Regions from separate parts of the Methylobacterium ajmalii genome, predicted to be linked through region 1. Evidence: predicted binding sites of a transcription regulator. Region 1 holds the regulator's gene; each other region holds the start of a gene.
The links. Region 1 encodes LexA, which represses DNA repair genes until DNA is damaged. Its sites were predicted from a motif close to TGTTCNNNNTGTGTTCNG; they were not measured.

Region 1 (7,554 bases):
CGATCGATGGCAGCGACGGCCCGGCCGCGCCGCCCTGCCCCCATGGCGCCCCGGCCCCGGCCAGCGCCGCGATCGTCAGCGGCCGCGCCCGCTACACTCTCGACCACGACCTGTCGGGCGCGCTCCACCTCAAGGTGCTGCGCTCGCCCCACGCCCATGCGCGGGTGGTGAGCATCGATCCCGCCGCCGCGCTGGCGGTGCCGGGCGTCGTGCGGGTGCTGACCCATGCGGACGCGCCGGACCGGCTGTTCTCCACCGCCCGGCACGAGAACCCCGCCGACGACGCCAGCGACACGCGGGTGCTCGATCCCGTCCTGCGCTTCGTCGGCCAGCGCGTCGCCGCGGTGCTCGCCGAGACGGAGGCCGCCGCCGCCGCCGGCTGCCGGGCGCTTCGGGTCGATTACGAGGTGCTGCCGGCCTGCCTCGATCCCGAGCGAGCGCTCGACCCCGATGCGCCGCTGGTCCACGGCGCGCGGCCGACGGGCGAGGACGCGCCGCCGCTCCATCCCCATCCCAACCTCGCCGCCGAGGCACATGGCGAGATCGGCGACGTCGCGGCGGGCCTCGCGGCGGCCGACGTGGTCCACGAGGGCACCTACCGCTCGCAGCGGGTCCAGCACGCCCATCTCGAGACCCACGCGGCGATGGGCTGGCGCGATGCCGATGGGCGCCTCGTCATCCGCTCCAGCACCCAGGTGCCGTTCCTCACCCGCGACGCCCTCTGCGCCCTGTTCGACCTCCCGCGCGAAAAAATCCGGGTCGAGTGCGGCCGGGTCGGCGGCGGCTTCGGGGGCAAGCAGGAGATGCTGACCGAGGACCTGGTGGCGCTCGCCGTGCTGGCCACCGGCCGGCCGGTGCGCTGGGAGCTGACCCGCACCGAGCAGTTCACCGCCACCACCACCCGCCACCCGATGCGGGTGCGGGTGCGCCTCGGGGCGCGCGCCGACGGCACCCTGACGGCGATCGACCTCCAGGTGCTGTCGAATACCGGCGCCTACGGCAACCATGCCGGCGGCGTGCTGCACCACGGCTGCAACGAGGTGATCGCGGTCTATCGCTGCGCCAACAAGCGGGTCGACGGCTATTCCGTCCACACCCATACCCTGCCGGCCGGCGCCTTCCGCGGCTACGGCCTGAGCCAGACCATCTTCGCGGTCGAATCCGCCATGGACGAGCTCGCCCGGGCGCTCGACCTCGATCCGTTCGAGCTGCGGCGCCGCAACGTCGTCCGCCCCGGCGACCCGATGGTCTCGACGAGCCTGGAGCCGCACGACGTGCAGTACGGCAGCTACGGCCTCGACCAGTGCCTCGACCGGGTCGCGGAGGCCCTGGCCTTGCCCCCGCCTCCGGCGCCGCCGGGCTGGCGCACGGGATCGGGCATGGCGCTGTCCATGATCGACACCATCCCGCCGCGGGGCCACTTCGCCGAGGCGCGGATCGCGCTCGAGGACGGGCGCTACGTCCTGCGCGTCGGCACGGTGGAGTTCGGCAACGGCACCTCGACGGTGCACGGCCAGATCGCCGCGGAGGTTCTCGCCACCACGCCGGACCGCATCGTCCTGCGCCAGGGCGACACGGACGCGGTGAGCCACGATACCGGCGCCTATGGCAGCACCGGCATCGTGGTCGCCGGCCAGGCAACGTGGCGCGCCGCGGACAGCCTGGCCGCGCTGCTGCGGGGGCGCGCCGCCGCCCGGCTCGGGCTCGATCCCGCCGCATGCCGGCTCGACGGCGATGCGGTCATCGCGGGAGAGGCCCGGATACCCCTGGCCGATCTCGGCCCCGCGGAGGCCGTGGGGCATGCCGACGGCAGCCCGCGCTCGGTGGCGTTCAACGTCCAGGGCTTCCAGGTCGCGGTGCGGCCCGAGACCGGCGAGGTGCGCCTCCTGCGAAGCGTCCACGCCGCCGATGCCGGGCGGGTGATGAACCCGGTCCAGTGCCGCGGCCAGATCGAGGGCGGCGTCGCCCAGGCGCTCGGCGCCGCGCTGTACGAGGACCTGGCGATCGACGCCGAGGGCCGGGTCGCGACCCCGACCTTCCGCACCTACCACATCCCGGCGATCGCCGACGTGCCCCGCACCGAGGTGATCTTCGCCGACACCCATGACGGCATCGGGCCGCTCGGCGCCAAGTCGATGAGCGAGAGCCCGTTCAACCCCGTGGCGGCGGCGCTCGCCAACGCCATCCGGGACGCGACCGGCGCACGGCTGACCGCCACGCCGTTCACACCCGACCGGATCTACCGGCAGATCGGCACCACGACCCAGAGCGGCGAGGAGAAGCGATGGACCTGAAGCGCGACGACGGCCTGACCGGGCCGGGCGGTTCCTCCCGAAGCGGGTTCCTGGAGCGCACCTTCGCGCTCTCGGCCCACGGCACCACCGTGCGCACGGAATTGCTCGCCGGGCTGACCACCTTCCTGACGATGGCCTATATCATCTTCGTCAACCCCAACATCCTGGGCGATGCCGGGATGCCGAAGGGGGCGGTGTTCGTCGCGACCTGCCTCGTCGCGGCGATCGGCTCGCTGGTGATGGCGTTCTATGCCAACTACCCGATCGCGCTGGCGCCGGGCATGGGGCTCAACGCCTACTTCGCCTACGTGGTGGTGCTCCAGATGGGCTACACCTGGCAGGCGGCGCTCGGCGCGGTGTTCATCTCCGGCCTGCTCTTCATGGTCGTCACGCTGACGGGTTTGCGCCGGATCATCGTCGAGGGCATCCCCCGGTCGATGCGCATCGCCATCACGGTCGGCATCGGGCTGTTCCTGGCGATCATCGCGCTGAAGAGCGCCGGCGTGGTGGCGGCGAGCCCGGCGACCTTCGTCACCCTCGGCGACCTGCACAAGCCGAGCGCGGTGCTGGCGGTACTGGGCTTCCTGATCGTCGCGGTGCTCTCCGTGCGCAAGGTGCGCGGCGCGCTGCTCGCCGGCATCCTGACCGTCACGGCGTTGAGCTTCGTCGTCGCCGACAACACCTTCCAGGGTGTCGCCTCGCTGCCGCCCTCGATCGCCCCGACGCTGTTCGCCCTCGACATCACCGGCGCGCTGTCGGGCGGCCTGCTCAACGTGATCCTGGTGTTCTTCCTCGTCGAATTGTTCGACGCCACCGGTACGCTGATGGGCGTCGCCAACCGGGCGGGACTCCTCACGCAGGGAAAGATGGAGCGCCTCGACAAGGCGCTGATGGCCGATTCCTCGTCGATCTTCGTCGGCTCGCTCCTCGGCACGTCGAGCACCACGGCCTATCTGGAGAGCGCGTCGGGCGTCGAGGAGGGCGGGCGCACCGGGCTCACCGCGGCGACGGTGGCGGTCCTGTTCCTGGCCTGCCTGTTCTTCGCGCCGCTCGCCGGCTCGGTCCCGGCCTACGCCACGGCTCCGGCTCTGTTCTACGTCGCCTGCCTGATGCTGCACGAGCTGGTCGATCTCGACTGGGACGACCTGACCGAGGTGCTGCCGGCCTGCGTGACGGCGCTCCTGATGCCCTTCACCTACTCGATCGCCAACGGCGTCGCCTTCGGCTTCATCACCTATGCGGTGATCAAGCTGCTCACCGGCCGCTTCCGGGAGGTGAAGCCGGTGGTGTGGGTGATCGCGGGCGTGTTCCTGTTCAAGTTCGTGGCGACGGGGAGTGCGCACTGACGGGCGCTGCCGTCCTCAACCCTCCCCCCCTCCGCGGCAGGGCTGCCCGGGCAAGGTGTAGCGCGCGGGCTCTCCCCTCTCCCCGCGGGCGGGGAGAGGGGAAACTCGCGCCTTTTCGTGAAGACGAAGCGCCGCCTCAGTACTTCCGAACCAGGCTCACCAGCCGGCCCTGGATCCGCACCCGGTCCGGCCCGAGCACCCGGGTCTCGTAGGCCGGGTTGGCAGCCTCCAACGCGATCGACGAGCCGCGGCGGCGCAGGCGCTTCAGGGTCGCCTCCTCGTCGTCGATCAGGGCCACGATGATGTCGCCAGTATTGGCGGTCTCCTGGCGGCGGATCACCACGAGGTCGCCGTCGAGGATGCCGGCCTCGATCATCGAGTCGCCGCGCACCTCCAGGGCGTAGTGCTCGCCGCTGGCGAGGAAGTCCGGCGACATCGCCACCGTGCGGCTCTGGCTCTGGATCGCCGAGATCGGCGTACCGGCGGCGATCCGGCCCATCACCGGCACGCTGACCGACTGGCCGTTCTCGTCCGAGGCCGTCGCCATGGCGGGGATGCCGGCGGGCCGCTTGGGCTCGTGAGCGCGCCCGCCCTCGACGACGCTCGGGTTGAACCGCACCACCTCGGCCCCGGCCGCGGGAGCCGTCGCCGGCCCCGTCACAGTCTCGGGGATGCGGATCACCTCGATCGCCCGGGCCCGGTTCGGCAGGCGGCGCAGGAAGCCGCGCTCCTCCAGGGCGGTGATCAGGCGGTGGATGCCCGATTTCGACTTGAGATCGAGGGCGTCCTTCATCTCGTCGAAGGACGGGGGGACGCCCGTCTCGCGCATTCTCTGCTGAATGAAGCGGAGCAGGTCCAACTGCTTACGCGTGAGCATGTGACACTCTCATCCCCGCGCTGCCGCGCTCCGGAAACAAATCGCGAACATGGTAAGCGTTCCGCAAGTGTTCCGCAAGCGGCTTCGAAAAAGCGGCGCACGGCCGCAGCAACCGGGGTGATAGACGGGGATGTCGCGGGTCGATCGTACGATGAGGCAGGCCCCTCCCGGAATTCGACCGGCGCGGGACTGTCCGCCGCGCCGGCCCGTCGGACGGGTGTCAGCCCCGCCCCTTGCGGCCCTTGTATTTGGGCTTCTGGCCCGGAAAGCCTTGCGTCGAGCGGCCGGTGGGGCGCTCGGCGTAGGAGAAGGGCACCTCGCGGTCGGTGCCCGGGCCCATGTCGTCGAGGTCGGGCTGGCGGATGCGGGTGCCCTCGTCGGAGGTGCCCTTGCCGCCGGGGCCGTATCCCAGGGGCTCGGGGCCGCGCCGCTTGCGCTTGGCGCCGAAGCGGCCGGCGTCGCGCTCGACGTCGGCCTGGGCCGCCATCGGGTCGTCGGCGATGGCGAGCTCGGTCGCCTGGAGACGCTTGAGCTCGTCGCGCAGGCGCGCCGCCTCCTCGAAGTCGAGGTCCGCGGCGGCCGTCCGCATCCGCTTCTCGAGGTCGGCCATCACCGCCTTGAGGTTGTGGCCGACCGTGACGGCGGACTTGGCGAGCCCCGTATCGACCTGGACGTGGTCGCGCTCGTAGACGCTCTCCAGGATGTCCGAGATGTTGCGCTTCACGCTCTGGGGCGTGATGCCGTGCTCCTCGTTGTAGGCGAGCTGCTTCTTGCGCCGGCGCTCGGTCTCGGCCATCGCCCGCTCCATCGAGCCGGTGATGTGGTCGGCGTAGAGGATGCAGCGGGCGTCCGCGTTGCGGGCGGCCCGCCCGATGGTCTGGATCAGCGAGGTCTCGGAGCGCAGGAAGCCTTCCTTGTCGGCGTCGAGGATGCCGACGAGGGCGCATTCCGGGATATCGAGGCCCTCGCGCAGGAGGTTGATGCCGATCAAGACGTCGAAGGCGCCGAGCCGCAGGTCGCGGATGATCTCGATCCGCTCCAGGGTGTCGATGTCGGAGTGCATGTAGCGCACCCGCACGCCGTTCTCGTGCAGGTACTCGGTCAGGTCCTCGGCCATGCGCTTGGTGAGCGTCGTCACCAGCGTGCGGTAGCCGGCGGCCGCCACCTCCTTGACCTCGCCAAGCAGGTCGTCGACCTGGGAGCGGGCCGGGCGCACCTCGATGACCGGGTCGACGAGGCCGGTCGGGCGGATGACCTGCTCGGCAAAGACGCCGCCGGTCTGCTCCAGCTCCCACTTCGCCGGCGTCGCCGAGACGTGGATCGATTGCGGGCGCATCGCGTCCCATTCCTCGAACCGCAGCGGACGGTTGTCGAGGCAGGAGGGCAGGCGGAAGCCGTACTCGGCCAGCGTCGCCTTGCGGCGGAAGTCGCCCCGGTACATGCCGCCGATCTGCGAGACCGTGACGTGGCTCTCGTCGGTGAAGACCAGCGCGTTGTCGGGCAGGTACTCGAACAGGGTCGGCGGCGGCTCGCCGGGCTTGCGGCCGGTGAGGTAGCGCGAATAGTTCTCGATGCCGTTGCAGGCGCCCGTGGCCTCGATCATCTCAAGGTCGAAGGTGCAGCGCTGCTCCAGGCGCTGGGCCTCGATCAAGCGGCCCATCCGGGTCAGCTCCTCGACCCGCCACTTCAGCTCGTCCTTGATGCCCTTGACCGCCTGCTGGAGGGTCGGGCGCGGCGTCACGTAGTGGCTGTTGGCGTAGACCTTGACGAACTTCAGCGTGTTGAGGGTCTTGCCGGTGAGCGGGTCGAACTCGGAGATCGCCTCGATCTCGTCGCCGAACAGGCCGATGCGCCAGCCGCGATCCTCCAAGTGGGCCGGCCACAGCTCGATCACGTCGCCGCGGACCCGGAAGGTGCCGCGGGCGAAATCGGACTGGATGCGCTTGTACTGCAGCGCCACTAGATCGGCGACGAGCTGGCGCTGCTCGATCTTCTCGCCGAGGCTGACGGTGAACGACATCGCCGTATAGGTCTCGACCGAGCCGATACCGTAGATGCACGACACCGAGGCGACGATGATGACGTCGTCGCGCTCCAGGAGCGCCCGGGTCGCCGAGTGGCGCATCCGGTCGATCTGCTCGTTGATCGACGATTCCTTCTCGATGAAGGTGTCGGAGCGCGCGACGTAGGCCTCGGGCTGGTAATAGTCGTAATACGAAACGAAGTACTCGACAGCGTTGTCGGGGAAGAAGCTCTTGAACTCGCCGTAGAGCTGCGCCGCTAGGGTCTTGTTGGGGGCGAGGATCAGGGCCGGGCGCTGGGTCTCCTCGATGACCTTGGCCATCGTGAAGGTCTTGCCCGAGCCCGTGACCCCGAGCAGCACCTGGTCGCGCTCCTGGCCCTGGACGCCCGCCACCAGCTCGGCGATGGCCCGGGGCTGGTCACCGGCCGGGGTGAATTCGGAATTCAGCCGGAACGGGACGCCGCCCTCGGATTTCTGCGGCCGCTCCGGCCGGTGCGGCCGCCACAGCTCGCCGTTCTTGAACAGCGGGTTGCCCTCGGTGAGGAGCTTGGTCAGCGCGTCGACCGTCGCCGAGACGCCCTCGGCCGCCAGCGACCCGCGCTCCTCCACCGCCTCGCCGTCCGGCTCGCGCAGGCCGAGCGCCTCGGCGAGCGCCGGCTCGACATCGGCCGCGGCGCCGTGCGCGAAGGCGGCCTGCGGCGCCTCGCCGAAACCGTCAGGCCCTGCAGCCTCCGGGCCCCGGGCGCGGCGGGCCGCCGGCTTGTCGGCAGCCTTCGCCTCCGCGGGCTTGGCCTGCGCCGCGTCCTTGCGCGGGCGGCCCCGCTTCGGCGGCTCGGGCGGCGGTGGCGGCGCGGCGGCGGGCAGGCGGTCGCGGTTCAGCGCTGGGTTCAGCAGCTCGGCGAGGAAGGGATCGAGCGGCTTCAGCTCGGGCTTCGAGGCCTTGCCGGTCGACGGACGGGGCTTCTTCGGGGCGGGCATGCGGCAGATATGGCAAGCCGCACCGGGCCCGGAAAG
Region 2 (7,554 bases), on a different contig from region 1:
CGAGGTAGGAGACCTTGGCCTTGAGGCTCACCGGCCCCGGTCCGACGGCCTCGGGCACCGTCAGCGGCACCGTGAGCAGCACCTCGCCCTCGTAGCCGAAATTCATCAGGTCGCCGACCGGGATCCGCTCCGGCGCCGGCCACTCCACCGCCCCGGCGGCAAAACCCGCCGGCAGGGTCCAGGCGATCTCCGGCGGCAGGCCGGAATCGCCCGGGTTGCGCCAGTAGACGTGCCAGCCCGGCTTCATCGTGAGGCGCACCCCGGCGGTGAGGGGCGCGCCGGGGGCGACCGCGCCCTCCTGCGCCACCAGCTCGGCCCGGACGAGGTCGGCGTATTTCGAGCGTCCCGCGACCTGCGCCCCGGCGGGCCCGAGGGCGAGGCAGGACGCGAGAAGCGCGAGGAGGAGGGCGAGGCGACGGGCGGGCATGGTCTCCGGGTTACCCGGACTCGATGGCGCTGGCGAGGCCGGCCCGCATCGCGTTCGCGTGAAGCGTGCGCGTCACGCGGCCAGCTCGCGCCACGGGGCCGGGTCGAGGGCGGCGGCGAGCGCGTCGAGGAAGCGGCGGGTGCGGGCGGCGCGGGCGCGCCGACGGGCGCCGAGAAGCGCCACGACGGGCGCCTCCGGCGCCGCGAAATCCGGCAGCAGCCGGACGAGGCGGCCCGCCCGCAGGTCGTCGGCGACGTCCCATTCCGAGCGCAGGATGACGCCCCGGCCGGCGAGCGCCCAGCCGCGCACCACCTCGCCGTCGTTGCTGGCCAGGCGCGGCTCGATCCGCACCCGCGCCTCGCGCCCGTCGCGGGCGAAGCGCCACAGGGTCACGTCCTCGTCGTTCTCGCGCAGCGCGATGCAGGCGTGGCCGCGCAGGTCGTCCGGGATCGCGGGCGCCGGGCGTGCCGCGAGGTAGGCGGGCGCCGCGCAGACGATCCGGGCATTGGGGGCGAGCCGCCGGGCGATCAGCCCGGGGGCTGCCCCGGCGATCTCGCCGACATGCACCGCGAGGTCGAAGGTGCCCTCCGGCACGCCGCCGAGGCGGTCGGACAGGGTGAGGTCGATCGCGACCTCCGGATGCGCCGCCTGGAACGCCGCGGCGACCGGGGCGACGTGGCGGCGCCCGAAGCCCAAAGGCGCCACGACCCGCAGGTGGCCCACCACCTGCCCGCGCCGGGCGGCCAAAGCCTCGTCGAGCTCCCCAAGTGCATCGAGGATCGCGCGGCCGCGCTCGGCGAGCACTTCGCCCTCGTCGGTGAGCGCCAGGTGGCGCCCGGGCCGGTCGACGAGATGCGTGCCGAGGCGCTCCTCGAGGGCGCGCAGGCGCTGCGTCACCGCCGGCGGCGACACGTCGAGGGCCCGCGACGCGGCGGCGAGGGAGGGCGCCTCGGCGATGGCGAGAAAGAAGCGAAGGTCGTCGGTCGCGATCATTAACCCAAGGCTTAATGCAGGAGGCACGCCGCGTTAATGGCGCACCCGGGCGCGGCGTGGTCTTTTCGAGCGACGAGACGACACGAACACACCCCGGACATCATGGCCGAACCGACCCCGCTCCACGCCCTCGAGACCCCCTGCCTGCTCCTCGACAAGGCGATCCTGCGCGCCAACGTCGCGCGGATGCAGGTGCATCTGGGCGGGCTCGGGGTGAGCTTGAGACCCCATCTCAAGACCGCCAAGTCCCTCGACGTCGCCCGCATGGCGATGGCGTCGCCCGCCGGCCCCGCCATCGTCTCGACCCTGCGCGAGGCCGAGTATTTCGCGGCCGGCGGGGTGCGCGACATGATCTACGGCGTCGGCATCGCCCCGGCGAAGCTTCCTCGGGTCGCGGCGATCCGGGCCGGCGGCACCGACCTCGCGGTCATCCTCGACAGCCTCGACCAGGCCGAGGCGGTGGCGGCCCATGCCCGCGCCAGCGGCGACGCGGTGCCGGTGCTGATCGAGGTCGATGCCGACGGCCATCGCTCGGGCGTCGCGCCGGGCGACCGCGACACCCTGGTGGCGATCGGCCGGGCGCTCACGGAGGGCGGCGCGACCCTGCGCGGCGTGCTGCTGCATGCCGGCGACAGCTACTCCCTGTCCGATCCCGACGCCCTGGCGGCGGCGGCCGAGGACGAGCGCGTCGCCGCGGTGACGGCGGCCGAGATCCTGCGGGCGGCGGGCCTGTCCTGCCCGGTGGTGAGCGTCGGCTCGACGCCGACCGCACAGTTCGCCCGCGACCTCACCGGGATCACCGAGGTCCGGGCCGGCGTGTTCATGTTCGGCGACCTGTTTCAGTCCGGAATCGGCGCGGTCGCGGTGGCGGACATCGCCGTCTCGGTGCTCGCCACCGTGATCGGCCACCAGCGGGCGAAGGGCTGGATCATCGTCGATGCCGGCTGGATGGCGCTCTCGCGCGACCGCGGCACGGCGCGCCAGGCGGTGGACCAGGGCTACGGCCTCGTCTGCGACCTCGCCGGCCGGCCCTATCCCGACCTCGTGGTGCGCGACGCCAACCAGGAGCACGGCATCGTCGCCGTGCGGCCGGGCGCGGAGGCCCGCCTGCCGGATCTTCCAGTCGGCGCGCAGGTGCGCATCCTGCCCAACCACGCCTGCGCCACCGGCGCGCAGCACGACCGCTACCACGTCCTCGACGCGGACAACCGCGTCGCGGCCGTCTGGCCCCGCATCAACGGCTGGTAGGAGCCCCCATGACCGATCCGATCACCCGCCTCGCCACCCGCGACGCCGCGGCGCCCGCCGGGCACTACTCGCAAGGGGCGGCCTGGGGCGACCTCGTCTTCGTGTCGGGCCAGCTCGGCGCCCGGCCGGACGGCAGCCACACCGCCGACCAGCCCTTCGAGGTCCAGGCGCGCCAGGCGCTCGCCAGCCTCCTCGCCATCCTGGCCGAGGCGGGCAGCGGGCCGGAGCGCATCCTGCGGGTGACGGCCTACGTCGTCGGCGTCGCGCACTGGCCGGAGTTCAACCGGATCTACGCCGAGGTGATGGGCGGGGCGAAGCCCGCCCGCACGGTGGTGCCGGTGCCGGAACTCCACCACGGCTACCTGGTGGAGGTCGAGGCGATCGCCGTGCGGGGCGGGTGAGGACGCCTCACTCCGCCTCCTCGGGCTCGGGCCCGCGGGTCGGGTCGAGGCCCTTGCCGTCCTGGTCCCTTGCCTGCTCCCTGGCCTTCTCCTTGTCGGTCAGGTTCGGCTTCCGCTCCGGGCCCTTGAGCGCCACGGTCTGGCCGGTGCGGGCGGCCTCGTAGATCGCCTCCATCAGGATCTGGTCCTGCAGGCCCTCCTCGCCCGGGGTGCGGGGGGTGCGGTTCTCCAGGATGCAGGTCGCCATGTGGTCGATCTCGAGGGCGAACTGGTTCTTCGCGCCCAGCACCCGCTCGTCCCGGGCCTCGGCCTTGCCCTCGCGGTGGCCGACGAACAGGCGCTGGCCCTGATACGCGAAGGCGTTCTGGAGATCGATCGTGCCGCCCTCGGCCTGGACCTTCAGCGAGCGGGTCTCGTGCGCGCCGTAGCTGGTCGAGCAGAGCGCCAGCGCGCCGGAGGGGAAGCGCAGGGTGAAGGCCACCGTCTCCTCGACCTCGCGGTAGAGCGCGTCGTCCGGCGAATGGACCTGCGCCTGGACCGCGACCGGCTCCTCGCCCATCAGCGCCCGCACGCCGTTGAGGCAGTAGAGCCCGATATCCGGCAGCGCTCCCCCGCCGGCCAGCGCCTTCTTCAGGCGCCACTGCTCGGGCAGGCTCATGGTCTGGGTGTTGGTCGCCTCGATCAGCCGGACCTTGCCGTACTTGGCGCTGCGCACCAGCCGCACGACCTCGCGGTTGTAGGGCTCGTACTGGCAGCGATAGGCGATCATCAGCTTCACCTTCGCGGCCGCGCAGGCCTCGATCATCGCCCGCGCTTCGCCCGAGGAGACCGCCATCGGCTTCTCGCATAGGACGTGCTTGCCGGCGCCCGCGGCGGCGATCACCTGGTCGCGGTGGAGCGCGTTCGGGGTGACGATGTAGACCGCCTTCACCTCCGGGTTGCGGGCGAGCGCGTCCCAGCCGTCGTAGCCGTGGACCGCCTCCGGCTTGATGCCGTACTGCGCCGCCACCGCCTTGGCCTTGTCGGGCGAGCCCGACATCAGCGCGATGGGCTTGGCCTTGCGGCACTCGCCGAAGGCCGGAAGGATCTCCTCGAGCGACAGCCGGCCGAGACCCACGATCGCGAACCCGACCCGCTCGGCCGGCGGCAGCGGCGCCGTCGGGGGCGGGGCCGGGCGGTCGGACGGTCCGCGCCAGTTCGGGAAGCTCACCCGGCCGTTCTCGACCTTGCCGGTATCGACCGGCCGCTCGGGGCCGGGCAGGCCCTGGCCCGAGGCACCCTGGGCCTGCGCCGTCCCGAGGCCGACCAGGGTGGCGCCCCCGGCCATCATCAGGCTGCGGCGCGAGAGGGCGGTGACATCGTCCGGCATCGGGCAACCATCCGTTGGGGCGAGAGAGCCTGCGCAACGTGTCGGGGGCGGGTGGGTTCCGGAGCAGATGATTGAGATCAGCTTGCCCGCGCCTGCTTACGCGAAGGCTCATGATCTATCGTCATTTTCCGGTGAATAATTAGAAGAATACCTCGATCTAATTTTTGGGGGGCAGAATTATTCAGAGATATTTTTATTTTTGATAATAATTGTGCAATACATTGACAAATATATCATCCATAGTTTCCATCGATGCAGTCATCGATATCAATTACGGCTACGCCAACGCCGTATGCTATCCCATTCCCAGATACTATCGAGCATGTACGGTCAAAATTTATAGGAAATCTTTCTTTAAAGTCGGATAGAGCACTCGTCATTGCAGCGATGCCTTGATGATACTGCGGACAAACCACCACGAACCCATGAATGTTTTTGTGGTCGCCATTCAGACTTTTTAGAGATTTTATGATCTTCTTTAATTTCCTAATATCCGTTGCAACATGATTTCTATCTGTCCATAACTTAAACTCGACAAGAGCGTCCAATCGAAAGTTGTCGACCTCCGAGGCCGGATCATAGACCGCCATATCAACCCGGAAACTACCCAATCCAGCGAGGTTGGCCCTATTGACACCCCATTCATGAACGACGCGTCTCATGGGGAGCTCTATACTAACACGCTGTCCAGTGGACTTATGAACAGAAATAGCAGTCGCAGTTTGCACAAATGCCTCTGGCGCAGCCAGAAGGCCAGCCATGTCTGAATAACTTTGTATCGCAGCAAGAGTTGCGTCTCCTAATATGTCGCGCGTCAATCTTGCCATGTCTGCGGCTCGCGTCCAAATTTTTTTGTTTAGAACCTTGCTCGATAATCGGTATATAGTCAAGGGTCAGAATAATAAAAAACGTCATCGCCATTTGTCAAATGCTGGCTGTTGTTTTTCGAAATGCTGATTATAAATACATAAAAATTTTAATACATAAATAATTAGGAACCAGCCCTCAGTATGTGCATCTCTCTACTTCCGTCGGCATGCGCGAACACAAAAGGCCGACCCTCACAGATCGACCCTCCGAAAAACTCATTCGATGCCGGGCTCACTCGCCCGCCATCATCTCCGGCGAGAAATGCCCGCACCAATCCTGCGCCGAGACCACCGGCCACAGGCCGTGGCCCTGCGGCTCGGGCTGGCTCACCGGCGGGTTGAACCGGCACAGGCCTTCCTCGCCCTGGGGGGCACCGGCATTGAGCTTGTGGTCGTCGAAGTAGCGGCAGCTGCGGCAGTTCGCGGACGGGTTCGTCGCCATGCGGCATCTCCTCGTGAATTAGAAACGCTCCAATCAGCGGGATAACGGCGGGCCCGGCGGCGGGTTCCGGGCTTTGCGGATGCGGCTTTCGACCACGGGGATCGGCCGCCTTCCGCCTTGAACGAAACAGGAACGAGGGCCAGGTTGCAGGAATGGACGACGCCCTGAAGAAGAAGCTCACCATCCTCGCCGACGCGGCGAAGTACGATGCCTCCTGCGCCTCGTCGAGGGCGCCGAAGCGCAAGGCCGAGGCCGGCGGGCTCGGCTCGACCACCGGGGCGGGCATCTGCCACGCCTACACGCCGGACGGGCGCTGCGTCTCGCTGCTCAAGATCCTGCTCACCAACTACTGCCTGTTCGACTGCGCCTACTGCGTCAACCGGCGCTCCTCGAACGTCCGGCGGGCCAAGTTCTCGGTCGACGAGGTGGTGACGCTGACGGTCGAGTTCTACAAGCGCAACTACATCGAGGGGCTGTTTCTCTCCTCCGGCATCATCCGCTCGCCCGATCACACGATGGAGCAGCTGATCCGGGTGGCCAAGACCCTGCGCCAGCGCCACGGCTTCCGCGGCTACATCCACCTGAAGACCATTCCCGAGGCGAGCCCGTGGCTGATCGAGCAGGCCGGGCTCTACGCCGACCGTCTCTCGATCAACCTCGAACTGCCGACCGAGGCGAGCCTGGAGCGGCTGGCGCCGGAGAAGGACGGCGCCGCGATCCAGACCGCGATGGGCCAGATGGGCGAGCGCATCCTGCAGGCCAAGGAGGAGAAGCGCCGCTTCGCCCCGGCCGGGCAGTCGACCCAGGTGATCGTCGGCGCCGATGCCAGCACCGACGAATCGCTGATCCGCACCAGCGCCCGGCTCTACGACCATTACGGCCTGAAGCGGATCTACTACTCGGCCTTCAGCCCGATCCCCGATGCGGCCTCGATCCTGCCGAGCAAGTCCCCGCCGCTCCAGCGCGAGCACCGGCTGTACCAGGCCGACTGGCTGATGCGGTACTACGAGTTCTCGCCCGACGACGTGGCGGGAGCGACCGAATCCGGCATGCTCGCCCTCGACGTCGACCCCAAGCTCGCCTGGGCCCTGCGCAACCGCGACCGCTTCCCCGTCGACGTGAACAAGGCCGACCGGGAGATGCTGCTGCGGGTGCCGGGGCTCGGCGTCCGGGCGGTGGACAAGATCGTGGCGGCGCGCCGCCACGCGAGCTTACGGCTCGACGACGTGGCCCGCCTGACCTCCGGCCTCAAGCGCGCCCGGCCGTTCCTCGTCGCCGCCGACTATGCGCCGACCCGGCTCACCGACCGGCTCGACCTGCGCGCCCGCCTCGCCGAGCCGCCGCGCCAGCTGAGCCTGTTCTGATGCCGGCTCACGCTGTTCAAGCGCGCACGATCCGGCTCGCGCCCGGCGCCGATCTCGACGGGTTCCGGGGGGCGATCCGGCGGCTCGTCCCGGCCGGCATCCCGCCCGAGACCGTCACCTGGGTCGAGGGCGAGGCGCCGTCGCTGTTTCCCGACGAGGTCCCGTCCGACGCGACGGGCCCTGCGCTCGCCCTGCCGCGGGCGGTGGCCGGCCTCGTCGCCTCGGTCGTGATGCACCGCGACCCCGAGCGCTACGGCCTGCTCCACCGGCTGATCCGGCGCGTCGCCGACGGCGAGCGCCACCTCGCCGAGGTGGCGAGCGACCCGCTGGTCCACCGCCTGCACCTCATGCGCAAGGCGGTGGGGCGCGACCTGCACAAGATGCACGCCTTCCTGCGCTTCCGCCGCGCCGGGGCGGGGCAGGAGGGCCGGGAGCGCTTCA
Region 3 (7,554 bases), on a different contig from region 1:
CCTTCGGCCGGAGGTGATCCATCTCGGCGAGGCGCTCTCCGACCTGACCCTGCTCCTGAAGCGCCTGCTCGGCGAGCGGGTCGAGCTCGACCTCAAGCACGGCCGCGACCTGTGGCCGGTCAAGGCCGACGTCAACCAGTTCGAGCAGGTGATCGTGAACCTCGCGGTCAACGCCCGCGACGCGATGCCGGAGGGCGGACGCCTGCTGATCCGCACCGCCAACATGACCGCGGAAGCCGTCGGGGCGCTTCGCCTCAACGGCCTGCCGGGCGCCGACCACGTCCTCATCGAGGTCAGCGACACCGGCACCGGCATGACCCCGGAGGTGATGGAGAAGATCTTCGAGCCGTTCTTCACCACCAAGGAGGTCAACAAGGGCACGGGCCTCGGCCTCTCGACGGTGTTCGGCATCGTCAAGCAGTCCGGCGGCTACATCGACGTGCGCTCCACCATCGGCCAGGGGACGGTCTTCGCCATCTACCTGCCGCGCCACGTTCCCGCCCCGGAGGCGGACGTGCCCGAGGCGCCGGCGGAGCTGCCGGCCCCCGCCGTCGGCGGTGCCGCGGCTCCCGTCTCCGAAGCGCAGAAGCCGCCGGCCCGCGACCTCACCGGCCACGGCACGATCCTGCTGGTCGAGGACGAGGACCCGGTCCGCGCGGTCAACGCCCGGGCGCTCACCGCCCGCGGCTACACTGTGCTCGAGGCGGCCTCGGGCCTCGAGGCGCTGCAGATCATGGCGGAGCGCGACGTGCCGGTGGACCTCGTCGTGTCCGACGTGGTGATGCCGGAGATGGACGGCCCGACCCTCCTGCGCGAATTGCGCAAGGGCCACCCCTCGCTCAAGGTGATCTTCGTCTCGGGCTACGCCGAGGACGCCTTCCGCAAGAACCTGCCCGACGGCGAGGAATTCAATTTCCTGCCCAAGCCCTTCAGCCTGAAGCAGCTCGTCGAGACGGTGAAGACCACGATGGCGGGGTGAGGGCACGCGGATCGCCATCCGTGCGGCCGCCGCCCGCGGACCTTGCATCCATTTGGGTGCGCGGGGGGCGGCCATGAAGTCGTCGATGCCGACATCGTCCCGAGTGCCGCCATGGGGCGCCGTTCCCCATCGATCTTCGACACGCCGAAGGGCCGGCGGCTCATGGCGACATCCGCCCGGGTGGCGAAGGAGGTGTGGTGCGGGCGGGACGGTGTTCCGGATCTTCCGGAAATCGCTCGAATTCGCGCTGGGAAGATCCTGGCCGGGATCGATGTCGTTGATGCCGCCCGATACGCTGATCGCGTCGAGGGCGCGGCCCGCATCCTCTGCGAGGCCGTCGCGTCCCGCAACGGCTCGGCGAGTGATGCGCATGTCCTCGCCTGCGCCCCGGCTTCTCGATGCCGACATGTGGAACCACGGCCGTGGCATCACCGGGACCGACCGGCCGTCCTCAAGTGAACGCCGGCCGGCTCCGCGTCCTCGGCGGTGCCGGGCGTCCCGACGATTCCGCAGCCAATCCCCCGCTCGCCCTTGCCGATTGAGAACAAAACGGGTACACAATCCCCAGCCGCGCGATTGAGACTTGTCGCCCCTCCTGCCATAAGGACCCGCCGAGATGGCTCAGCCCCAGATGCGACTGGTGGAAAACCCGACCATGGACAAAGACAAGTCGAAGGCGATCGACGCCGCCCTCGCCCAGATCGAGCGCGCCTTCGGCAAGGGCTCGATCATGCGGCTCGGCAAGGGCGACAAGGTGCAGGAGGTCGAGGTCGTCTCGACCGGCTCGCTCGGCCTCGACATCGCGCTCGGCGTCGGCGGCCTGCCGCGCGGCCGCGTGATCGAGATCTACGGACCGGAATCCTCCGGCAAGACCACGCTCGCCCTCCACACCATCGCCGAGGCCCAGAAGAAGGGCGGCGTCTGCGCCTTCGTGGATGCCGAGCACGCCCTCGACCCGGTCTATGCCCGCAAGCTCGGCGTCAATCTCGACGACCTCCTGATCTCGCAGCCTGATACCGGCGAGCAGGCCCTCGAGATCACCGACACCCTGGTGCGCTCCGGCGCCATCGACATCCTGGTGGTCGATTCGGTGGCCGCGCTGACCCCGCGGGCCGAGATCGAGGGCGAGATGGGCGACCAGCAGCCGGGCCTCCAGGCCCGCCTGATGAGCCAGGCCCTGCGCAAGCTCACCGGCTCGATCTCGCGCTCGAACTGCATGGTCATCTTCATCAACCAGATCCGGATGAAGATCGGCGTGATGTACGGCAGCCCCGAGACCACGACGGGCGGCAACGCCCTGAAGTTCTACGCCTCGGTGCGACTCGACATCCGCCGCATCTCGACCCTCAAGGACCGCGACCAGCCGATCGGCAACAGCGTCCGGGTCAAGGTGGTCAAGAACAAGGTGGCGCCGCCGTTCAAGCAGGTCGAGTTCGACATCATGTTCGGCGAAGGCGTGTCGAAGGTCGGCGAGCTGATCGACCTCGGCGTCAAGGCCGGCATCGTCGAGAAGTCGGGCGCCTGGTTCTCCTACGACAGCCAGCGCCTCGGCCAGGGCCGCGAGAACTCGAAGGGCTTCCTGCGCGACAACCCCGACATCGCCAACAAGATCGAGGCCTCGATCCGGCAGAATTCGGGCCTCGTCGCCGACAAGATCCTCGAGAATGCCACGCCGACCGCCGACGACCTCGACGAGGGGTCGGCCTGATCCGGCCGATCGGTTCCAGCGTGAGGTAGGGGGCCGCCGCGCGACGAGCGCGGCGGCTTCTTCCATTTTGAAGGACTGTACCGGGACCGGAAAAACGCGGATTTCCCCTCCGCCTTGTGGGGAGGGGTGGGGGGGTGCAGGAGGCACCGCTGAGCCGGACGCGGTACCATCCCCGACCCCCACCCCTCCCCACAACTTGCAGCGATACCGGGCAGGCCCGGGATCGCTTGGTGAGGGAAGGCGCGCTCCCTTTGAGCGAGGCGCAGTCACACCGAGATGTGTGAATGCGATAGCCGCCCGCGGGGAGAGGGGGATACCTGCGCCTCGATCGGCTGCCGGAGGGCCCGCGCGCGTTACGGTGCCCCCGGACCGGCCCACCCGAACAGCCCGGCAAAGACGAAGCCGATGCCGACCATCGCCACGCCCCAGACGAGGGTGCGGATCCACGGGATGCCGAAGCCGTAGATCGGCAGGTAGAGGAGCCGGGCCCAGAAGTAGAGCTGTGCCCCCCACGCCGCCGCGCCGCCCTGACGGCCCGAGACGGCTGCCGCCAGCACAAGGGCGGCAAAGAGCGGGAAGGTCTCGAAGAAGTTGGCCGAGGCCCGCTTCAGCCGGGCGGCGGCCCCGGTGACCTCGCCCTCGCTCTCGCGGTTGCCCGCCGCCCAGGTCAGGCCGCCGCGCTGGGCGAGGCCCGAGGTCGAGGCGGCCATGATGTGCGCGAAGCCCAGGGCGGCCGAGAGCGCGAGGAGGCGGATTTCGTCGGTCATCGGGGCGGGTATCCAGAACGTCGGGAAGCGGCCGGCGGCCGCGCTTGCTTCCGACGCACATAGCGGCGGCGCTCCGCCTCGACATGGGGAAAGCGCGTGACTAAAGACACGCGGATGCATCCGCGGGCCGCCCGCCGGTGCGCGACATTTTCAAGCCCGCCCTTCGCCCGGCCCGCCTTCCGCAGAGACGATTCTTCCCATGAGTGGCGTCAACGAGATCCGGTCCACCTTCCTGGACTACTTCGCCAAGCACGGTCACGAGGTGGTACCGTCCTCGCCGCTGGTACCGCGCAACGACCCGACGTTGATGTTCACCAACGCCGGCATGGTGCAGTTCAAGAACGTCTTCACCGGCGTCGAGAAGCGGCCCTACCAGCGCGCCGCCACCGCCCAGAAATGCGTGCGCGCCGGCGGCAAGCACAACGATCTCGACAATGTCGGGTACACGGCGCGCCATCACACCTTCTTCGAGATGCTGGGCAACTTCTCGTTCGGCGACTATTTCAAGCCGCTGGCGATCGAGCTGGCCTGGAACCTCGTCACCAAGGAATTCGGGCTCTCGCCCGAGAAGCTGCTGGTCACGGTCTATGCCGACGACGAGGACGCCGCCACCCTGTGGCGCAAGATCGCCGGCTTCTCCGACGACCGCATCATCCGCATCGGCACCTCCGACAATTTCTGGCAGATGGGCGATACCGGCCCGTGCGGGCCGTGCTCGGAGATCTTCATCGACCAGGGCCCGGAGCTGTGGGGCGGCCCGCCCGGCAGCCCGGAGGAGGACGGCGACCGCTTCCTCGAGTTCTGGAACCTGGTGTTCATGCAGTACGAGCAGATCGAGCCGGGCAACCGGGTCGGCCTGCCACGGCCCTCGATCGATACCGGCATGGGCCTCGAGCGCATGGCGGGGATCCTCCAGGGCGTGAAGAGCAACTACGACACCGACCTGTTCCGCAGCCTGATCGACGCCGTGGCGCATCAGGTCGGGCGCGCGCCCGAGGGCAAGCAGACGGCGTCCTACCGGGTGATCGCCGACCACCTGCGCGCCTCGTCGTTCCTCGTCGCCGACGGCGTGCTGCCGAGCAACGAGGGTCGCGGCTACGTGCTGCGCCGGATCATGCGGCGCGCCATGCGCCACGCCCAGCTGCTGGGCTCGCGCGACCCGATGATGTACCGCCTCGTGCCGACGCTGGTGCGCGAGATGGGCCAGGCCTACCCCGAGCTGGTGCGGGCCGAGAGCCTGATCGCCGAGACCTTGCGCCTCGAGGAGACCCGCTTCCGCCGCACCCTGGAGCGCGGCCTGTCGATCCTCGACGCCGAGACCCGCGACCTCTCGGAGGGCGGGAGCCTGTCGGGCGAGACCGCCTTCACCCTCTACGATACCTACGGCTTCCCCCTCGACCTGACCCAGGACGCGCTGAAGTCCCGCGGCATCGCGGTCGACACCGACGGCTTCACCGCCGCGATGCAGCGTCAGCGCGCCGCGGCGCGGGCCGCTTGGTCGGGCTCGGGCGAAGCCGCCACCGAGACCCTGTGGTACGGCTTGCGCGAGCGCACCGGCGCCACCGAGTTCCTCGGCTACGATACGGAAGGTGCCGAGGCGGTCGTCACCGCTTTGGTGCGCGGCGGGGCCGAGGTCGAGGCGATCCGGGCCGGCGAGGAGGGTCTCCTCGTCGTCACCCAGACCCCGTTCTACGCGGAGTCCGGCGGTCAGGTCGGCGATACCGGCACGATCACCGGCCCGGGCCTCAAGGTCCGCGTCACCGCGACCGAGAAGAAGCTCGGCGACCTCTTCGTCCACCACGTCGCGGTGGAGGAGGGCTCGCTCACCCTCGACCAGCCGGTCGAGCTGAAGGTCGATCACGGACGCCGCTCGGCGATCCGCGCCAACCACTCGGCCACCCACCTGCTGCACGAGGCCCTGCGCCAGGTTCTCGGCGACCACGTCGCCCAGAAGGGCTCGCTCGTCGCCCCCGAGCGCCTGCGCTTCGACATCAGCCACCCCAAGCCGATCGAGGCCGAAGAACTGGCCCGGGTCGAGGAGATCGCCAACCGGGTGCTGCTCCAGAACGAGCCGGTGGTGACGAAGCTGATGGCGGTCGACGACGCCATCGCGTCGGGCGCCCGTGCGCTGTTCGGCGAGAAATACGGCGAGGAGGTCCGGGTCGTCTCGATGGGCCGCGACGCCGCCGCCGACGGACGGGCCAAGACGTTCTCGGTCGAGCTCTGCGGCGGCACCCATGTCGGGCGCACCGGCGACATCGGCGTGGTGACGATCCTAGGCGACAGCGCCGTCGGCGCCGGCGTGCGCCGGATCGAGGCGATGACGGGCGACGCCGCCCGTCGCCACCTGGCCGGCGAGAGCCGCCAGCTCGCCGCGATCGCCGCCCTGCTCAAGGCACCGGTGGCCGAAGCGCCGGAGCGCCTGGCCGCCCTCCTCGACGAGCGCCGCCGGATGGAGCGGGAACTCTCCGACGCCCGCCGCAAGCTCGCGATGGGCGGGGGCACGGGCGGTGCCACCGACGACGGCGTCCGCGAGGTCGCCGGCACCAAGCTGATGGCACGCGTCGTGCAAGGCGTCGAGATGCGCGACCTCAAGAGCCTGGCCGACGAAGGCAAGAAGCGGCTCGGCTCCGGGATCGTGGCGATCGTCGGCGTGGCGCCGGACGGCAAGGCCGGTCTCGTCGTCGGCGTCACCGAGGATCTGACCGGCCGGTTCGACGCGGTCGCCCTGGTGCGGGCGGGCTCGGAGCGGCTCGGCGGCAAGGGCGGCGGCGGGCGTCGCGACATGGCCCAGGCCGGCGGCCCCGACGGGGCGGCGGCCGAGGCGGCCCTGGAGGCGATCACCGCGGCCGTGGGCGCCGCGTGAGACGATCGGGACGGCGCCCGACCGGGCTCCGTCCGACGCTTCCGTCGGCGGCCGACACCGAAGCGTCACGGGTGATGCTCTAGGGTCACAGACCGGGCGTGGCGGGCGAGGCGGAACAGGGCCGGCGGGCCGGAAGCGAAAACCTCTCTCTCGGGAGGACGCCTCCGCTCCGTCAGTCGACGCGACGTCGCGCTCGTCCCAAAGAATTGTCTCTTCGTCCCTAAATTCCCGAGGCCCGACCGCGCGCGATCTCCTGTCGACGCGCCGCGGCTGTTCGGTTGGCTGTCGTGGCTCGTCTCCGTTCGGCGGGCCGGGCCCGCGGCCGATCTTGCCCATCTCGCATCAGCGAAGTAGAGGCTGCAGGATTGCGGCTCGGCCCGACTCGACCGACGTGGTTGTGCCACGTTTGCCGGTCATGAGCCGCCGGGCGAATCGGCCACGCGATATCGGAAGGTGGGCAGGAATGCAGGTCATCGATCAGGCGATCCCGGCGGTGAAGCTCGTGATCCCGAAGCGGCACGGCGACGCGCGCGGCTGGTTCTCGGAGACCTACCGGGCCGACATCCTGGCCGCCCACGGCGTCGAGGACCACTTCATCCAGGACAACCAGTCCTTCTCGGCGCAACAGGGCACCGTCCGCGGCCTGCACTTCCAGCGCCACCCCTTCGCCCAGGCCAAGCTGATCCGCGTGCTGTCCGGCGCGATCCTCGACGTCGCGGTCGACCTGCGCCGCGACCAGCCGACCTACGGCCGGCACGTCGCCGTGCGCCTCGACGCCGAGAACGGCCACCAGCTCTACATTCCGATCGGGTTCGGCCACGGCTTCTGCACCCTCGAGCCGGACACTATGGTGGCCTACAAGGTCGCCGGCGGCGTCTACAGCCCCGAGCACGACGGCAACCTGCTCTGGAACGATCCCGACCTCGGCATCGACTGGCCGGTGAGCGAGGCCGAAGCCCAGCTCTCCGCCAAGGACAAGGTCGCGCCCCGCTTCGCCGACCTGGCCCCTCTGTTCTGACGGCTCGCGCCGCTTCCAAACCCTCTCGCTCTGGAGATACCACCCCATGCGCATCCTCGTCACGGGCGGCTGCGGCTTCATCGGCTCGGCCCTGGTCCTTCACCTCGTTCAGGAGCTCGGCCACGAGGTCCTGACCCTCGACGCGCTGACCTACGCGGCGAACCCGATCTCGCTGATGCCGCTCAAGGGCGACAACCGGCACCGCTTCGCCGAGGC
Region 4 (7,554 bases), on a different contig from region 1:
CGAACACGGCCTTCTTCTCGGCTCTCCTGCGCAAGACGCCGGATTTCTTCCTCGAGCACAATTCGGCGGAGATCGGCAGTGCCCGGCAGTCGGGCGCGCAGGCGCTCAACACCGTCGCACAGCTCGTCGTCGGCGGCCTGCTTCCGGGGCTCGTCCAGATCACGATCGCGGCCGTCCTCCTCTGGCGTCTCCTGAGCTGGGACGTCGCCGTCATCGTGTTCGTCTACGGGGCGATCGTGATCGGCCTCGACTACGTCCGCATCGGCCGCGTCCGCCCGTTCCTGAAGGCCGCGATGGCGAGCAGCCAGGAGAACGCGAAGCTGGTCGGCAACGCCGTCGCGCTGATCGATACGCTGCGCCAGACCCGGGGCGAGGCCTGGATCCAGGATCGGTTCGCCCGGGGGGCGGGCGAGACCGTCGCGAGCTGGCGCGGCTACGTGCTGGCGAGCAGCGCCTTCAGCGGCGCGCTCGGCCTCGCCGCGACACTGCAGCTGGCCGTGACGTTCCTGCTCCTCATGCCGCGCTACGAGGCCGGATCGCTGACGGTCGGCGACATCGTGCTGTTCAACACGCTGCTCCTGCAGCTCAACGAACCGTTCCGCCTCGTCGGGATGGCGATCAAGGAGACCACGGAGGCGGCCGCCCGCCTGCGGCCGCTGGCGACGCTCTGGTCCGCACCCGAGCAGGCCGAGCCGGACGACCCCGTGCCCTACCGGGCTGCCGAGGGCACGATCGCGTTCGAGGACGTCACGTTCCGCTACGCCAACGGACGGGGGGTCGCGGACCTGTCGTTCACCGCGAGGCGCGGGACGCCGACTTTCCTCACGGGCGAGACCGGATCGGGGAAGTCGACGGTCCTGAAGCTGCTGCTCAAGGGCGCCGCGCCGACGCAAGGTCGCATCCTCGTCGACGGCATCGACCTGACGCAGATCACCGACACGGACTGGTTTTCCCAGGTCGGCGTCGTGTCGCAGGACGTGGTGCTCCTCAACGATACCCTGTCGGCCAACATCGTGCTCGGCCGTCCTTTCGATGCCGTCCGCCTGCGCGCGGCCGCGGAACGGGCCTCGATCCTGCCTCGCATCGAGGCGATGCCGGACGGGTTCGGCACGGTGGTGGGCGAGCGGGGGCTGAAGCTGTCCGGCGGCGAGCGGCAGCGGATCGCCATCGCGCGCGCCCTCTACGGCGCGCCGAGCATCCTGATCCTGGACGAAGCCAGCTCCGCCCTCGACGCGGAGACCGAGCGCGAGGTCATGGACGGGCTGCGAGGCGCCGCCGACCGGCTGACGATCGTCTCGGTCACGCACCGGATCGCGACGATCCGGGCAGGCGACCAGATCGTCCGTCTGCCCTCGGGCCCACCGCGAGACGACGGAACTGCGGGAGAAGGATCCCCGGCGCTCGGCACCTGAGCAGGCTTGCCCTGGCGGGCCAACGTTTCGCCGGCCTAGATTGTTGTTTCGTCGCAGATGAAAGTCGCAAGACCGAGGGCCGCTCTTGCTAAATCTGCCCGGAGCATCGTTCGACGACGGAGTTATCGGTCCGTCGAGAGAAAATGAAAGATCATAGATCCGGAGCAGCGCCCGGCCGGACGACCGTGATCCGGTCGAAGCCTTCGGCGGCGGTCGGTGCCTCGAGGAGGCCGGCGACCGAGCGGATCGCCTCCTCCGGGACGCGCCGGTCGGCGGGCCGCGAGGCGTTGCGCGTCAAGGCGAGAGCGAGGGGGACGTCGATCCACACCGCCTCGAGGCGGGCGCCGGCCGACCGGGCGATCTCGACGATCGGTCGGCGGTGTCGTGCGCCCGGGAGCGCGGCATCGAAGTAGACGACCTCCGGATGCCGGGCCTGGCGCCCGATCCAGGTCGTCTTGCCGGCGCCCTGCAGGCCGCAGACGATCACGACGGTATGGGGGCCGTCGTCCGCCCGGAGCGCCCGCCGCAGCGTCTCGTAGCAGGCCTGCCACGCCTGCCGGCTCCGCTCGGGCGTCCAGACCCGCCCTTCCTCGGTCTCGAGGCAGTCGTCGGGATTGATCGCGGCCGGCCTCACCCCTCGGCGGCCCGCCGCAGCCACATCCGCCCCAGCACCTCGTCGCGCCGGATCCAGGCGTGCCAGGCCACCGCCAGGACGTGGAGGGCGAGCACGATCCCGACGGCCCAGGCGATCCAGTAATGCGCGGTGTAGCCGGCGAGCGACAGGGCCTTGTCGACCGGCACGAGGCGCGGGAACGAGAACACGCCGAACCACGGCAGGCCGTAGCCTCCGGCCGCCGAGTAGACGTAGCCGCTGACCGGCAGGAGCAGCATCAGGGCGTAGAGGCTCCAATGCGCGGCCTTCGCGGCGAGATGGGCCGAGCGGGAGGGCGGCGCGCGGTAGGCCGGCTCGCCGGCGACGAGCCGGTAGACGAAGCGCAAGGGCAGGAGCAGCAGCACCGTCAGGCCGATCGATTTGTGGATGTCCAGGATCTCGCGCCGCGGCGAGGTGCCGGGCACCTGCCAGGCGGCGTAGAGCCCCAAGGCCAAAGCCACCAGGATCAGGGCCGCCATCAGCCAGTGGAAGCCGCGCTGGGTGCGGTCGTAGGTATGAGGATCGCGGGCCCGGGCCATGGTCGTCTCTAGCGTCCGTCGTCGTATGGTCGAGCTGTCGCGCCCGATCGGGGCGCGAGCGCGGCGGGTTCGTTTCGCGACCGTCACCAGGTGCAGGGCGGGCCCGGTTGCAACGCGCCGCCGCCCGGGACATATCAGGAACACCCCACGCAGGCCGGCGCGCGGCCCGAAAAACCCCGGAGATCCGCCGCCGATGGCGAAGAACCACCAGACCTTCGCCTGCCAGTCCTGCGGCGCGGTCTACAACCGCTGGCGCGGGCGCTGCGAGGCCTGCAACGGCTGGAACACGATCGTCGAGGAGACCGGCGCGGGAAGCCCGGTCTCCGGCCCGGTCGCGACCCGGCCGAGCCGGGCGCGAGGAAGAATCTTTCCGCTCGAAGGCCTGACCGGCGAGGTCAAGGAAGCACCCCGCACCTCGTCGGGCATCGCCGAGCTCGACCGGGTGACGGGCGGCGGCTTCGTGCGCGGCTCGGTGATCCTGCTCGGGGGCGACCCGGGCATCGGCAAGTCGACGCTCCTCATGCAGGCCTCCGCGGCACTCGCCAAGCGGGGCGAGCGCGTCGCCTACATCTCGGGCGAGGAGGCGGTGGGCCAGGTGCGGCTGCGGGCCGAGCGGCTCGGGCTGGCGAGCGCCCCCGTCGAGCTCGCCGCCGAGACCAACGTCGAGGACATCATCGCCACCCTGAGCCAGGGCAAGCCGCCGGCGCTCGCCATCATCGACTCGATCCAGACGATGTGGACCGAGACGGTGGAATCGGCCCCCGGCACCGTGACCCAGGTCCGCGGCTCGGCCCAGAGCCTGATCCGCTTCGCCAAGACGTCGGGCACCGCCGTGATCCTGGTCGGTCACGTCACCAAGGACGGGCAGATCGCCGGCCCCCGCGTCGTCGAGCACATGGTCGACGCGGTCGCCTCGTTCGAGGGCGACCAGGGCCACCATTTCCGCATCCTGCGGGCGGTGAAGAACCGCTTCGGCCCCACCGACGAGATCGGGGTGTTCGAGATGACCGATGGGGGCTTGGCCGAGGTGCCGAACCCCTCGGCCCTCTTTCTCGCCGGGCGCGACCTCGCGGCGCCGGGCACCGCGGTCTTCGCCGGGATGGAGGGCACGCGCCCGCTGCTGGTCGAGATCCAGGCCCTGGTGGCGCCCTCCGCCCTCGGCATGCCGCGGCGCGCGGTGGTGGGCTGGGACCCCAACCGCCTCTCGATGGTGCTGGCGGTGCTGGAGGCCCATGGCGGCATCCGGCTGGGCGGCCACGACGTCTACCTCAACGTCGCGGGGGGCTTACGCATCAGCGAGCCCGCCGCCGACCTCGCGGTGGCGGCGGCCCTCGTCTCGTCGCTGTCGGGCGCGGCGCTGCCGTCGGATGCGGTGTATTTCGGCGAGGTCGGCCTGTCGGGGGCGGTCCGCCCGGTGGCGCAGGCGCCGGCGCGGCTCAAGGAGGCGCAGAAGCTCGGTTTCGCCAAGGCGCTGATGCCGCTGGGCCGGGAGGGCGCCGGGCGCGACGGGTCCGGGACGGGGTTTCCGGCGGAGTCGCTTCGCCACATCGCCGATCTCGTCGCCGGGGTCGCCGCCAGCGGCAAGCCGGTTCGGGGCGGGCGGCGCCCCCAGCAGCGGCTGCCGGCCTATGACGACGAGGATGTCTGAGAGCCTGCTTGACGGGCCATACCACTCTCGCACCCTCCAACGTCATCCTGGGGCCGCGAAGCGGAACCCGGGATGACGAGGTGAGGTGGCGAGGCCAGCGCCGGACCGACTGGAGCGGACCACCAAACAGGCTCTGACAGAGGCGGAAGGCATCGCGCCGCGCCGCGTCACCGGCCCTGCCGAGGGCAGGGTGACGGATTGGCTCGGGCAGCGTATACAACGCCGGCGGTGCCGGGCAGCCGCGACCCGAGCCAACGCTCCCGCCCCCGAACCTGTTCCTGCCAATGCCGTTCTCCGTTCTCGATCTCGTCGTGCTGGGCGTCGTCGTCATCTCCGCGCTGCTCGCGGCGGTGCGGGGCTTCACCCGCGAGGTTCTGGCGATCGTGGCCTGGGTCGCGGCGGCGGGCCTCGCCTGGACCCTGCACCCGCTGCTGCTGCCGACCGTGAAGCAGCACGTCTCCAGCGACACCGTCTCGCTGGTGGTGTCGATCGCCGCGATCTTCCTCGTCACCCTGCTGGTGGTCTCGGTGATCACCGTGAAGATCTCGGACCTGATCCTCGATTCGCGCATCGGCGCGGTCGACCGCAGCCTCGGCCTCGCCTTCGGGGCCGGGCGCGGCTTCCTGATCTGCGTGATCGGCTGGGTCTTCCTGGCTTGGCTCGTCCAGGGCAAGGTGCCGGACTGGGCCCAGCAGGCCCGCAGCCGCGAGATCCTCGAGAACAGCGGCCAGAAGCTGGTCGCGATGCTGCCGGACAACCCGGAGGGCCTGCTCAAGCAGTTCCGCAAGCCCAAGCCCGAGGTCGATCCCGGCACGGACGCGCCCGCGGAGGCCGACGCCCCGCCCCAGCGCCGCACCGACGCCAGCCCCCGGCGCTGAGACCGCACACGAAGGACACACCCCGCCAAGGACGCCCGACCGGCGTCCTTTGCATGTGAGGTAAGCCCCGCAACGCACCTTTGACGCCTTGGTTCCGCCGAAGGCAGCGATTACATAGCCGGCGGCGAGGCAAACGATCGGACGCAACGCATCGGATGCGGGCGGTCCGGTTCCTGCTTCGCTCGAGGCGAATCAGGCCCGCGCGGCGACCGTCACGGGACGCGCGGGGTCGGCGAGGCGAGGCCGTGCGGTGACCGGCCACCAGGGGCTTCTCATCATGTCAGCACGCAGCGAAACCTTCCGGGGCGCTCCCGGGGCGAGCGAGGCGTTCGGCGGCGATCTCGACCTCGACGGCGACACCCTGCGCGAGGAATGCGGCGTCTTCGGCATCTACGGCCATCCGGATGCCGCCGCGATCGTGGCACTCGGCCTCCACGCCCTGCAGCATCGCGGCCAGGAGGCGGCCGGCATCGTGTCGTTCGACGGCCGGGTGTTCCACTCCGAGCGCCGCATGGGCCTCGTCGGCGACTCGTTCTCCGACCTCGCCACGATCGAGCGCCTGAAGGGCGAGACCGCGATCGGCCACGTCCGCTACTCGACCACCGGCGAGACGATCCTGCGCAACGTGCAGCCGCTCTTCGCCGAGCTCGAGACCGGCGGCCTCTCGGTCGCCCATAACGGCAACCTGACCAACGGCCTCCTGCTGCGCCGCCAGCTCGTGCGCGACGGCGCGATCTGCCAGTCGACCTCCGATACGGAAGCGATCCTCCACCTCGTCGCCCGCTCGCGCCACGTCCGCATCGTCGACCGGGTGATGGACGCGCTGCGCCAGATCGAGGGCGCCTACGCCCTCGTGATGATGACGAACAAGAAGCTGATCGGCGCCCGCGATCCGCTGGGCATCCGCCCGCTGGTGCTCGGCGAGCTCGACGGCCGCTACATCCTCGCCTCCGAGACCTGCGCCCTCGACATCATCGGCGCCCGCTTCGTGCGCGACGTCGAGAACGGCGAGATGGTGGTGATCTCGGAAGACGGCATCGAGTCGATCCGCTTCGCCCGGGCGCAGCCGCTCCGCCCCTGCATCTTCGAGTACATCTACTTCGCCCGGCCCGATTCGACCGTGAACGGCAAGAGCGTCTACGCCGTGCGCAAGAACATCGGCCTGGAGCTCGCCAAGGAATCGCCGGCCGAGGCCGACATCGTCATCCCGGTGCCGGATTCCGGCGTGCCGGCGGCGCTCGGCTACGCCCAGCAGACCGGGCTGCCCTACGAGCTCGGCATCATCCGCAACCACTATGTCGGCCGCACCTTCATCCAGCCGACCCAGTCGGTGCGCGAGCTCGGCGTGCGGATGAAGCACTCGGCCAACCGCGCCGCGGTCGAGGGCAAGCGCATCGTGCTCGTCGACGACAGCCTGGTGCGCGGCACCACCTCGGTGAAGATCGTGCGGATGATGCGCGAGGCCGGCGCCCGCGAGGTGCATTTCCGCATCGCCTCGCCGCCGATCACCCACCCGGACTTCTACGGCATCGACACGCCGGAGAAGGAGAAGCTGCTCGCCGCCACCCACGACCTTGAGAGCATGCGCGCGTATATCGGCGCCGACTCGCTCGCCTTCCTGTCGATCGAGGGGCTCTACCGGGCGATGGGCGAGGAGCGCCGGGACGCGGCCTGCCCGCAATACACCGACCACTGCTTCACCGGCGACTACCCGACGGCGCTGACCGACCTCGCGGTCGCCTCGCCGCGCCGCATGGCCCTCCTCGCCGAGGCCGACTGAGCCCGAGGCGGCCGAACCCGAGGCGGTCCTCCCGGGGGAGGCCGCCGCCAAGCCGATCGATCCCGAGCCGACCGACCCGATGACCGACACCCCTCTCGCCCACAAATCCCTCGCGGATCGCATCGCGGTCGTCACCGGGGCCTCGCGCGGCATCGGCCGCGCGGCGGCCCTGGCGCTCGCCGAGGCCGGCGCCCACGTGATCGCGGTCGCCCGCACGCAAGGCGCGCTCGAGGAGCTCGACGACGCCGTGCGGGCGGCGGGCGGCTCGGCCACCCTCGTCCCCCTCGACCTGTGCGACTACGACGCGATCGACCGCCTCGGGGCGGCGATCAACGAACGCTGGGGCCGGCTCGACATCCTCGTCGGCAATGCCGGCGTGCTCGGCAAGCTGATGCCGCTCGGCCACATCGACCCCAAGGTCTGGGCGAACGTGATGGACGTCAACGTCACGGCGAACTGGCGCCTGATCCGCTCCCTCGACCCTCTCCTGCGCCGCTCCGATGCGGGGCGGGCGGTGTTTGTCAGTTCCGGTGCGGCCTCGTCGTGCCGGGCCTATTGGGGGCCGTACGCGGTGTCGAAGGCGGCGCTGGAAGCGCTGGTGCGGACCTACGCGGCCGAGACCGAGACCACGGCGGTGCGGGCCAT

Region 2: the regulator LexA is predicted to act here: its motif matches at 5,867-5,884, upstream of V3T34_RS11245 (putative DNA modification/repair radical SAM protein).
Region 3: the regulator LexA is predicted to act here: its motif matches at 1,520-1,537, upstream of recA (recombinase RecA).
Region 4: the regulator LexA is predicted to act here: its motif matches at 2,729-2,746, upstream of radA (DNA repair protein RadA).

Annotation. Positions count from the first base shown of each region.
Region 1 is NZ_JAZFXT010000002.1:24,155-31,708, reverse strand. It holds gene V3T34_RS00375 (molybdopterin-dependent oxidoreductase) at 1-2,294, shown strand, start outside; gene V3T34_RS00370 (NCS2 family permease) at 2,285-3,640, shown strand; gene lexA (transcriptional repressor LexA) at 3,777-4,517, opposite strand; gene uvrB (excinuclease ABC subunit UvrB) at 4,738-7,518, opposite strand.
Region 2 is NZ_JAZFXT010000025.1:14,734-22,287, reverse strand. It holds gene V3T34_RS11280 (protein-disulfide reductase DsbD family protein) at 1-427, opposite strand, end outside; gene V3T34_RS11275 (LysR family transcriptional regulator) at 500-1,420, opposite strand; gene V3T34_RS11270 (DSD1 family PLP-dependent enzyme) at 1,523-2,668, shown strand; gene V3T34_RS11265 (RidA family protein) at 2,677-3,069, shown strand; gene V3T34_RS11260 (Gfo/Idh/MocA family protein) at 3,077-4,438, opposite strand; gene V3T34_RS11255 (hypothetical protein) at 4,672-5,265, opposite strand; gene V3T34_RS11250 (hypothetical protein) at 5,540-5,749, opposite strand; gene V3T34_RS11245 (putative DNA modification/repair radical SAM protein) at 5,902-7,113, shown strand; gene V3T34_RS11240 (UdgX family uracil-DNA binding protein) at 7,113-7,554, shown strand, end outside.
Region 3 is NZ_JAZFXT010000021.1:37,149-44,702, forward strand. It holds gene cckA (cell cycle histidine kinase CckA) at 1-979, shown strand, start outside; gene recA (recombinase RecA) at 1,596-2,687, shown strand; gene V3T34_RS07860 (MAPEG family protein) at 3,041-3,454, opposite strand; gene alaS (alanine--tRNA ligase) at 3,654-6,320, shown strand; gene rfbC (dTDP-4-dehydrorhamnose 3,5-epimerase) at 6,784-7,338, shown strand; gene rfbB (dTDP-glucose 4,6-dehydratase) at 7,385-7,554, shown strand, end outside.
Region 4 is NZ_JAZFXT010000028.1:235,206-242,759, reverse strand. It holds gene V3T34_RS14595 (ABC transporter ATP-binding protein) at 1-1,412, shown strand, start outside; gene V3T34_RS14590 (AAA family ATPase) at 1,564-2,046, opposite strand; gene V3T34_RS14585 (cytochrome b) at 2,043-2,603, opposite strand; gene radA (DNA repair protein RadA) at 2,797-4,251, shown strand; gene V3T34_RS14575 (CvpA family protein) at 4,536-5,129, shown strand; gene purF (amidophosphoribosyltransferase) at 5,407-6,909, shown strand; gene V3T34_RS14565 (SDR family NAD(P)-dependent oxidoreductase) at 6,989-7,554, shown strand, end outside.